One region of the Corallincola luteus genome, then DNA from elsewhere that is predicted to be linked to it. Evidence: predicted binding sites of a transcription regulator. Region 1 holds the regulator's gene; the other holds the start of a gene.
The links. Region 1 encodes NrdR, which represses ribonucleotide reductase genes. Its sites were predicted from a motif close to AAACACNANATNTNGTGTTT; they were not measured.
Positions count from the first base shown of each region.

Region 2: EZV61_RS09080 (adenosylcobalamin-dependent ribonucleoside-diphosphate reductase) is a predicted target of NrdR. The motif match lies at 2,721-2,740, and genes of this name have one in related genera.

Region 1 is NZ_SJXE01000005.1:50,940-55,426, forward strand. It holds gene glyA (serine hydroxymethyltransferase) at 101-1,354, shown strand; gene nrdR (transcriptional regulator NrdR) at 1,465-1,929, shown strand; gene ribD (bifunctional diaminohydroxyphosphoribosylaminopyrimidine deaminase/5-amino-6-(5-phosphoribosylamino)uracil reductase RibD) at 1,956-3,077, shown strand; gene EZV61_RS11320 (riboflavin synthase) at 3,112-3,777, shown strand; gene ribBA (bifunctional 3,4-dihydroxy-2-butanone-4-phosphate synthase/GTP cyclohydrolase II) at 3,894-4,487, shown strand, end outside.
Region 2 is NZ_SJXE01000003.1:219,710-224,196, reverse strand. It holds gene EZV61_RS09085 (TSCPD domain-containing protein) at 1-468, opposite strand, end outside; gene EZV61_RS09080 (adenosylcobalamin-dependent ribonucleoside-diphosphate reductase) at 497-2,662, opposite strand; gene EZV61_RS09075 (isochorismate synthase) at 3,112-4,440, shown strand; gene menD (2-succinyl-5-enolpyruvyl-6-hydroxy-3-cyclohexene-1-carboxylic-acid synthase) at 4,437-4,487, shown strand, end outside.

The sequences.
Region 1 (4,487 bases):
AAAGAAGAGACAAAAACTAGGCATACGGCATTACTCAGGGTAAAATACGCCGCCTTGAAACACCCTCTTAGCCCATTTTTGGCACCCGCCGGGAGAAACCATGCTGAAGCGTGATATGAATATTGCCGATTTCGATCCTGAATTGTGGCAGGCGATGACCAACGAAGTGTCTCGTCAGGAAGACCACATCGAACTGATTGCGTCAGAAAACTACTGCAGCCCTCGTGTACTTGAAGCACAAGGCTCTCAGCTGACCAATAAATACGCAGAAGGCTATCCTTTTAAGCGTTATTACGGTGGTTGTGAATACGTTGATGTCGCCGAGCAGTTGGCGATCGACCGTGCATGTGAGTTGTTTGGCGCAACCTATGCCAATGTACAGCCCCATGCTGGTTCTCAGGCCAACTCTGCAGTATTCCAAGCGATGATTGAGCCTGGTGACACTGTGTTGGGTATGAGCCTGGCCCATGGTGGTCACCTGACTCACGGTTCTCATGTCAGCTTTTCTGGTAAGATCTACAACGCGGTTCAGTACGGTATCAATGATGATGGCAAGCTCGAGTACGAAGAGGTACGCAAGCTGGCCTTGGAGCATAAGCCGAAGATGATTATCGCTGGTTTCTCTGCTTATTCAGGGATCCTAGACTGGGCTAAGTTCCGTGAAATTGCCGACGAAGTGGGTGCCTACCTGTTTGTTGATATGGCACACGTTGCTGGTTTAGTGGCGGCGGGTATCTATCCGAATCCATTACCCCACGCCCACGTAGTGACTACCACCACTCATAAGACCCTTGCCGGTCCTCGTGGCGGTTTGATCTTATCTGCATGCAATGACGAAGCTATCTACAAGAAACTGAATAGCGCTGTATTCCCTGGTGGTCAGGGCGGTCCTTTATGCCACGTGATTGCAGCTAAAGCGGTTGCTTTCAAAGAAGCGTTGCAGCCAGAGTTTGCAGAGTACCAGAAGCAGGTAGTCGCTAACGCAAAAGCGATGGCGAAAGGCTTTATCGATCGCGGTTACAAGATCGTTTCCGGCGGTACTGATAATCACCTGTTCCTGGTTGATTTGATCGACAAAGATATCACTGGTAAAGATGCCGATGCTGCTTTAGGTAACGCGCACATCACAGTGAACAAGAACTCCGTACCTAATGATCCGCGTTCACCTTTCGTGACCTCTGGTCTGCGTATCGGTACACCAGCAATTACCCGTCGTGGCTTCAGCGAAGCTGATGCGACAGAGTTAGCTGGCTGGATCTGTGACGTACTTGATAACATTGAAAATGAAGCTGTTATCGCTGAAGTACGCGGTAAAGTGGAAGAGATCTGCAAGCGTCTGCCAGTTTACGCTTAAGATAAAGGCGGAACTCACGCGCTGATAACTGGCCGTCTCTAATAGGACGGCCAGTTTTTTTGTTTTTATCCGAGAGTTCGTTATGGTGAGCGCTTACCCAAGGAGAGCTTATGCATTGCCCGTTTTGTTTTGCGCCAGATACCAAGGTGATCGATTCACGTTTAGTGGCTGATGGCAGTCAGGTGCGTCGCCGCCGTGAATGTACTAAGTGCCATGAACGTTACACCACCTTTGAAACCGCAGAGCTGGTAATGCCGCGTCTAATTAAGCGCGATGGCAGCCGTGAACCTTTTAATGAAGATAAACTACGCAGCGGGTTACTTCGCGCTGTGGAGAAACGTCCTGTCGGTGTTGATCAGTTGGAACAGACTGTGGCTGATATTAAGTCCAGTTTACGCGCCACTGGTGAGCGTGAAGTGGGCAGTAAGATGGTCGGAGAGCTGGTGATGGAAGCGTTGAAGAAGCTGGACAAAGTGGCTTATATTCGTTTTGCCTCCGTTTACCTGTCGTTCGAAACCATCGGTGAGTTTGAAGATGTGATTGCCAAGTTGGGCAATAATTCGCAAAACCACTAACCTGAGCGAACCAAGCAGAGCATCCTATGGCGCGATTTTCTCCAGACGACCACAGATTCATGCAGCGCGCTATTCATTTAGCTGAGCGGGCACTATATACCACCTCTCCGAACCCTCGGGTGGGGTGTGTCATTGTCAACGCTGGGCAGATTGTGGGTGAAGGCTATCATCGGCGCGCGGGAGAAGGGCACGCCGAGGTGAATGCCCTGGCTGAAGCGGGAGAGCAGGCCAACGGCGCGACCTGCTACGTCACTTTAGAACCCTGCTCTCATCATGGCCGCACTGGTCCCTGTGCTGAAGCCTTAGTGCATGCAGGGGTTACAGAAGTGGTTGTTGCTATGGTTGATCCTAACCCGCTAGTGTCAGGCCAGGGTATTGGCTTGTTGGAAGCCTCAGGCATTCGTGTGCGTTATGGACTTATGGAAGCGCAAGCCGAGGGCTTAAACCCCGGTTTTATTAAACGAATGCAGTCTGGTATGCCTCTGGTACGCCTAAAAATGGCAGCCAGTCTGGATGGGCGAACAGCGCTGAGTAATGGCAAGAGCCAGTGGATCACCGGTGCAGCTGCTCGTGCGGATGTGCAGCATTGGCGCGCACGGAGTTGCGCTATTGTCACCGGTAGCGGCACTGCGCTGGCCGATGATCCGGCGTTGAATGTGAGGCCGGAACAGTTAATTCAAGATTATCCTTTGCCCGTCAGACAACCGGTGCGTGTGGTGGTTGATGGTCGTAAACAGATCTCGCCCGCGCTAAAGATGTTCCAGCTGCCCGGCGAACTCTGGATCGCCAGAAAAGCTGCCGATGTGGAAGCTCCGTGGCAAGAAAACGTGACTATGCTGGCCATCCCCGAATTGGAAGGTAAGTTGGATCTGCGTAATTTAATGCGCCAACTTGCCAGTAAAGAGATCAATGAGGTTTGGGTTGAAGCCGGAGGAAGACTTGCCGGAGCGCTGCTGAATGCCGGTCTGGTTGATGAGCTTATTTTGTATCTGGCGCCCAAATTAATGGGAAACAGTGCTCAAGGACTATTTAACTTGACCGAGTTTGACGACATGGCGCAACTGCCAGAGTTAGACTGGCAAGATATCCGGCAGGTTGGAGACGATCTCCGGATTGTTGCTACGTTTAAACCTAAGCTCGATGATTAAGTCGTTCTGCTCACAGCGATAGACATGAGAATTTATGTTCACAGGAATTATTGAAGCGGTTGGTGAGATCCGTCGTATTGAGCCGAAGGGGCAAGATGTGACTCTGGAGATCGCTACCGGTAAATTAGATTTGAGCGACGTTAAGCTGGGTGACAGCATCGCCAGCAACGGCGTCTGTTTGACCGTGGTGGCGCTTTCTAGCGACAGCTTCTGTGCTGACTTGTCTACTGAAACCTTGAAGCGGTCAAACTTTGCCAGTGCCAGCCGCGGTGCGCGGGTGAACCTGGAAAAGGCGGTCACGCCAACGACCCGTTTGGGCGGGCATCTGGTCAGTGGGCACGTTGATGCTTTAGCTGAGGTTGTTAGCCGCGAATCGACAGGGCGTGCAATTGAATTTTGGCTACAAGCTCCGGAACATCTGGCTCGTTACATTACCGAGAAAGGCTCTATCTGTATTGATGGGATTAGTTTGACGGTGAACGCCGTTGACGGTGCACGCTTTAAGTTGACCATAGTGCCCCATACCGCAGATGAGACCACCATGAAAGGGTTTCAAACCGGTATTAAGGTGAATTTGGAAGTTGATCAGATCGCTCGTTATATCGAGCGGCTGATGTTAGGGGATAAGGCTGCGGTCAGTGAAGCCCAGCCACAAAGTGATGTGATGGCTCTGTTGGGTCGTACCGGCTTCTTGAAATAAGCAGCTGATAACACCACTAGATAAGAGTGATTTCATATTGTCAGGCCCGACAATGACACGCTCGACAATAAGCCAGCTCCTATGGCTAAAAATAGAATGATAAAGGCAGGCAGAAAATGGCATTAAACAGCATTGAAGAGCTGATTGAAGATATTCGCCAGGGCAAGATGGTGATCTTGATGGATGACGAAGACCGAGAGAACGAGGGTGATTTCGTCATGGCTGCTGAAAAGGTAACCCCTGAAGCGGTTAATTTTATGGCCACCCATGGCCGCGGTCTGATCTGTTTGCCAATGAATCGAGAGCGTTGCATGAAGCTGAATCTGCCATTAATGGTGGATAACAATAATGCGCAATATTCGACAGCGTTTACTGTGTCTGTTGAAGCGGCCGTAGGTGTAACGACAGGCATTTCCGCGGCAGACCGAGCGAAAACCATTTTGGCTGCTGTTGCGCCTGATGCTGAAGCCAAAGACTTGGTGCAGCCAGGTCATATCTTCCCGCTGATCGCTGAAGAGGGTGGGGTATTGACCCGTGCCGGACACACCGAAGCGAGCTGTGACTTAGCGCGTTTGGCCGGTTTTGACCCGTCAGCGGCTATCGTTGAGATCCTCAATGAAGATGGCACCATGGCGAGACGTCCAGAGCTGGAAATACTCGCAGCAAAGCATGGCATCAAAATTGGCACCATCGCTGATTTGATTGAGTAT
Region 2 (4,487 bases), on a different contig from region 1:
GCGCTCTACCACCTGACCGATCTCAGCCACCATGGATGGCATATAAACACCGGTACCGGGCTGGAAGTAACCACCTTTCGGGTCAAATACCGCTTTAAGCTCTTCCACCAAGAAGGTCGCATCGCCACCTTTACGGAATACGGCAGACATCACTCGTGTCAGTGCAACCACCCAAGAGTAATCTTCCATGTTCTTCGAGTTGATAAAGATCTCGAACGGACGCTGGTGCTCGTGATCCGTACCCTCGTTGAGCAGGATGTCATTGATAGTGATATAGAACGCGTGCTCAGATACTGGCGGCTTGATCTTATAAGTACTGCCGATCAGCATCTCTGGGCGATCAATCTTTTCGTGCAAAGTCACCACGTTATCCGCGATTTCCTGTTCGGCGGCAGCTTGCGCATCTAGCTTGTCTTGCTCGCTACACACCTTGTAACCAACGATTTTTTTGTCGATTTTAATAGTCATCTCTAATCTCCAGTGTAGTCGACGTCGCTTAGAACTTGCCGTAGTAGCCTTCTTTTAAGGCATCAAACAAGTTAGCTGCGGTGTGTACTTCACCGTCATATTCAATCTCTTCATTACCCTTGAGCTTAACGGTGGTGCCGTCATCAAGGGAGAACTCATATTCGGTATTTTCCAGGTCTGACTCTTTCACCAATACGCCCTGGAACGCTTCCGGGTTAAAGCGGAAGGTGGTGCAACCTTTTAGACCTTTCTCGTGAGCATACAGATACAAGCCTTTGAAATCTTCATAAGCGATATCGGTAGGTACATTCACGGTCTTGGAGATTGAGCTGTCTACCCACTTCTGTGCCGCTGCTTGGATATCCACATGCTGTGATGGCGAGACATGATCCGTTGTCACAAAGTAATCCGGTAAAGAGCCGCCTTCTGGCTCAGCATCGGCATCGATCCACTCGCGGTAGGCCAACAGCTCGTAGCTATAAACCGCCACAGGCTCTTTGGTCTTCTTACCTTCACGGATCACGTTACGAATGTACTTGTGACTGAATGATGGCTCGATACCGTTCGAAACGTTATTGGCAATCGACAACGAGATAGTCCCGGTCGGTGCGATAGAACTATGGTGAGTAAAGCGTGCGCCCTTCTCGATCAACTGTTCGACGAGCTCAGGGTCAACTTCAGCGATCTGTTGCATGTAACGGCTATAGCGACCATGCAGTACTTTACCTGCCAGTTCGTCGCCTACTTTGATGCCGTCTTTGCGCATCTCAGGGCGATTCACCAACATATCTTCCGTCACAGTGAAGGTTTGCTCCATGATCGGTGCTGCGCCTTTCTCTTCGGTCAAACGCAGTGCTTCACGCCAGCCTTCCACCGCCATTTCACGCGCCACTTCTTCGGTAAAATCAACCGACGCAGCATCGCCATACTTCATGCCCAGCATGGTCAGGGTTGAGCCTAAACCAAGGAAGCCCATACCGTGACGACGCTTGTTCATGATCTCGTCACGCTGCTTGCCCAATGGCAGGCCGTTGATCTCAACCACGTTGTCTAACATGCGAGTGAAGATAGCCACGGTTTCGCGATACTTCTCGAAATCGAAAGAGGCTTGCTCAGTAAATGGATTAACCACAAATTTGGTCAGATTGATCGAGCCTAACAAGCACGCGCCATACGGAGGCAGCGGCTGTTCACCACATGGGTTAGTGGCACGAATGGTTTCACAGAACCAGTTGTTGTTCATCTCGTTAACTTTGTCGATCAGGATAAATCCTGGCTCGGCATAGTCATAAGTTGAACTCATGATCACGTCCCATAAACGCTGGGCACGCACGGTATTAAACACACGGCAGCAGACATCACCGCGATCATTCAGCACGTACTCTTGCTCACGGGCATAGTTGATATCAAATGGGCATGGACGCCAAACCACCTGCTCTTTGTTGTTCACATCCAACGAGTCGGTATCGATCTCGGATTGCGTCAACGGGAACGACAATGGCCAGTCGGCATCGGCTCTCACCGCTTCAATAAAGTCAGCGGTGATCAGCAAAGAGAGGTTGAACTGACGGAGGCGACCATCTTCACGCTTGGCACGCACGAAATCCATTACATCTGGATGAGATACGTCAAACGTACCCATCTGCGCACCACGACGGCCACCGGCTGAACTCACGGTGAAACACATCTTGTCGAAGATATCCATGAAGCTCAGAGGTCCTGACGTATAAGCACCTGCGCCAGAAACATACGCACCCTTCGGGCGCAAAGTAGAAAATTCATAACCGATACCGCAACCCGCTTTCAGGGTCAGGCCAGCTTCGTGCACCTTATTCAGGATGCCATCCATCGAATCTTTAACGATACCGGATACGGTACAGTTGATGGTAGAAGTGGCTGGCTTATAAGCCTCGGCACCGGCATTAGAGGTAATACGGCCAGCAGGGATAGCGCCGTTGCGCAATGCCCACAAAAACTTCTCATACCACTCGTTCTGCAACTCGGGCGTCAATTCAACCGATGAGGTGGCTTTCGCAACACGGCGAAAGGTGTCATCGAGATCTTTGTCCAGCGCAACACCCTGCTTATCTTTCAGGCGATATTTCTTATCCCAGATGTCGTAAGAAGCAGGTTGAAGTTCGAGTTGGACTTCCGCGTTTTCTTGTTGTTTTGCGGTAGCAGTGGCGCGGGCCATACCGGGGTCTCCCTATTCGGATTACTTATTCACAGGCTATACACATGATGTCCACTACAAACACAACATCTAGTGCCATCAACAATGGCGAAAGTATATATCTAGTGTTTATGAAATACATTATTGACAAGCGCGCCTTGTGGGCAATTTTAAGGGCGAAATCGAAGCAAGCCTTTTACGGCGCGGGGTTGGCGAAAAAATTAAATTTTAGGATTTGTGATATTAACCACGAAACCCACAATGATGTGAATAATCTTAGAAAAAACACTATATGTAGTAGGTGATAGCGTTACCAAGTACCAACAAGAAAGAAAACATTAATAAAATCAATATGCCAATTTTACCAGCATGATATTGCCATGAATCAACAGTTTTTCACGCTGGGCTTGCAGGCCTATGAATTTGCTTCAAAATGTTCTTCAGAGTAAAAACTATGGACTCCGCCAACCATGGCAGTGCGGCAACTTCCGATCCCAGCGAAATCTGATCCGTCGATACCTTTACTGACGCAGTTATCCAACTTGGGTCCGTTTCGTGGGCCGCTGCAACTGGTTCAGACACTAGACAGAGTCAGTGGTATTCCGTGGCTGCAAGCACAAAGCCAATATCCCAAGGCCTATTGGCAAAGCCGTGAGTCAGATAAAGAGCTCGCAGCCACCGGCTGTGTGCGTAAATTTGCCACTGCCAATGAGGCGAGTCACTGCTTAAGTGAATCAGCCGCTTTACCGCTAGTGATCATGGGCGCCCTGCCCTTTGATGACACCAACACCCCCGGCACCGAGCAGCCACTGTTTTTTCTGCCGCGACTATTATGGCAACGGCAAGATGACAACATCACCCTGACCCTTAACTTATGGGTTGATGAAGCACACAGCTTCACAGACGAAATGGCTGCCGCCAAGGATGCACTGCACACACTTCGTCAACCGGCTCACTCCCCATGCCCGCCTTTACCCGACGTATTGGCGGTGTGTAACTCACCGGAGCAGGCCAGTTGGGCGAAGCTGGTAAGTCAGGCATTAGCGGAACAGCCCATTCTATCGAAAGTGGTGTTAGCCCGGCGTCAGTTACTGACAACCGGACAACCCTGTGATCCCTGGTTGCTGCTACAACGTTGGCACCAAGCCAATCAGCACAGCACCCCTTTTGCCTTGCAACTTGATAACCAGAGCAGTTTTATCGGCTGCACCCCCGAGCGCCTGTTCAAGCGCGATGGTCGTCAACTATTGAGCGAAGCGGTCGCAGGAACCGATGTGCGACCGAAAGACCCGTTACATGCCCGTCTGATCGCGATGGCACTGCTTGGTGACGGCAAAAACCGGCGTGAGAATCGTATCGTGCTGGATGATATTTTATCGCGTCTCGGTCCGATCTGTGATGCCCTAAGCTACGATGATCGGGCGCAAGTACTTAAGTTGAACCGCTTGCAGCACCTCAAGCGCGCCATCCATGGCCGTTTACGCAAAGAGATCTGCGATGCCGATCTGCTGGCTCGACTGCATCCCACACCCGCCGTTGGTGGCACCCCCAGAGCCGATGCGCTGCGCTTTATTGCTGCCCATGAACCCTTCCAACGTGGCTGGTATGCTGGCGCGATTGGTTATCTAAGCCATGCTAACAGTGAGTTTAGTGTCGCCATCCGCAGTGCTCATATTGAAGGCTGCCAGTTGGCACTTTACTCTGGCGCAGGGATTGTTGATGGCTCCGATGCCCATAAAGAGTGGCAAGAGCTAGACAACAAAGTCGCCACGGTACGCAGCCTGATGGGACAAAAATGAGCCAACAAACGGCAAGCCAGACAACGGCCTGGCGCAACCAGCGCTGG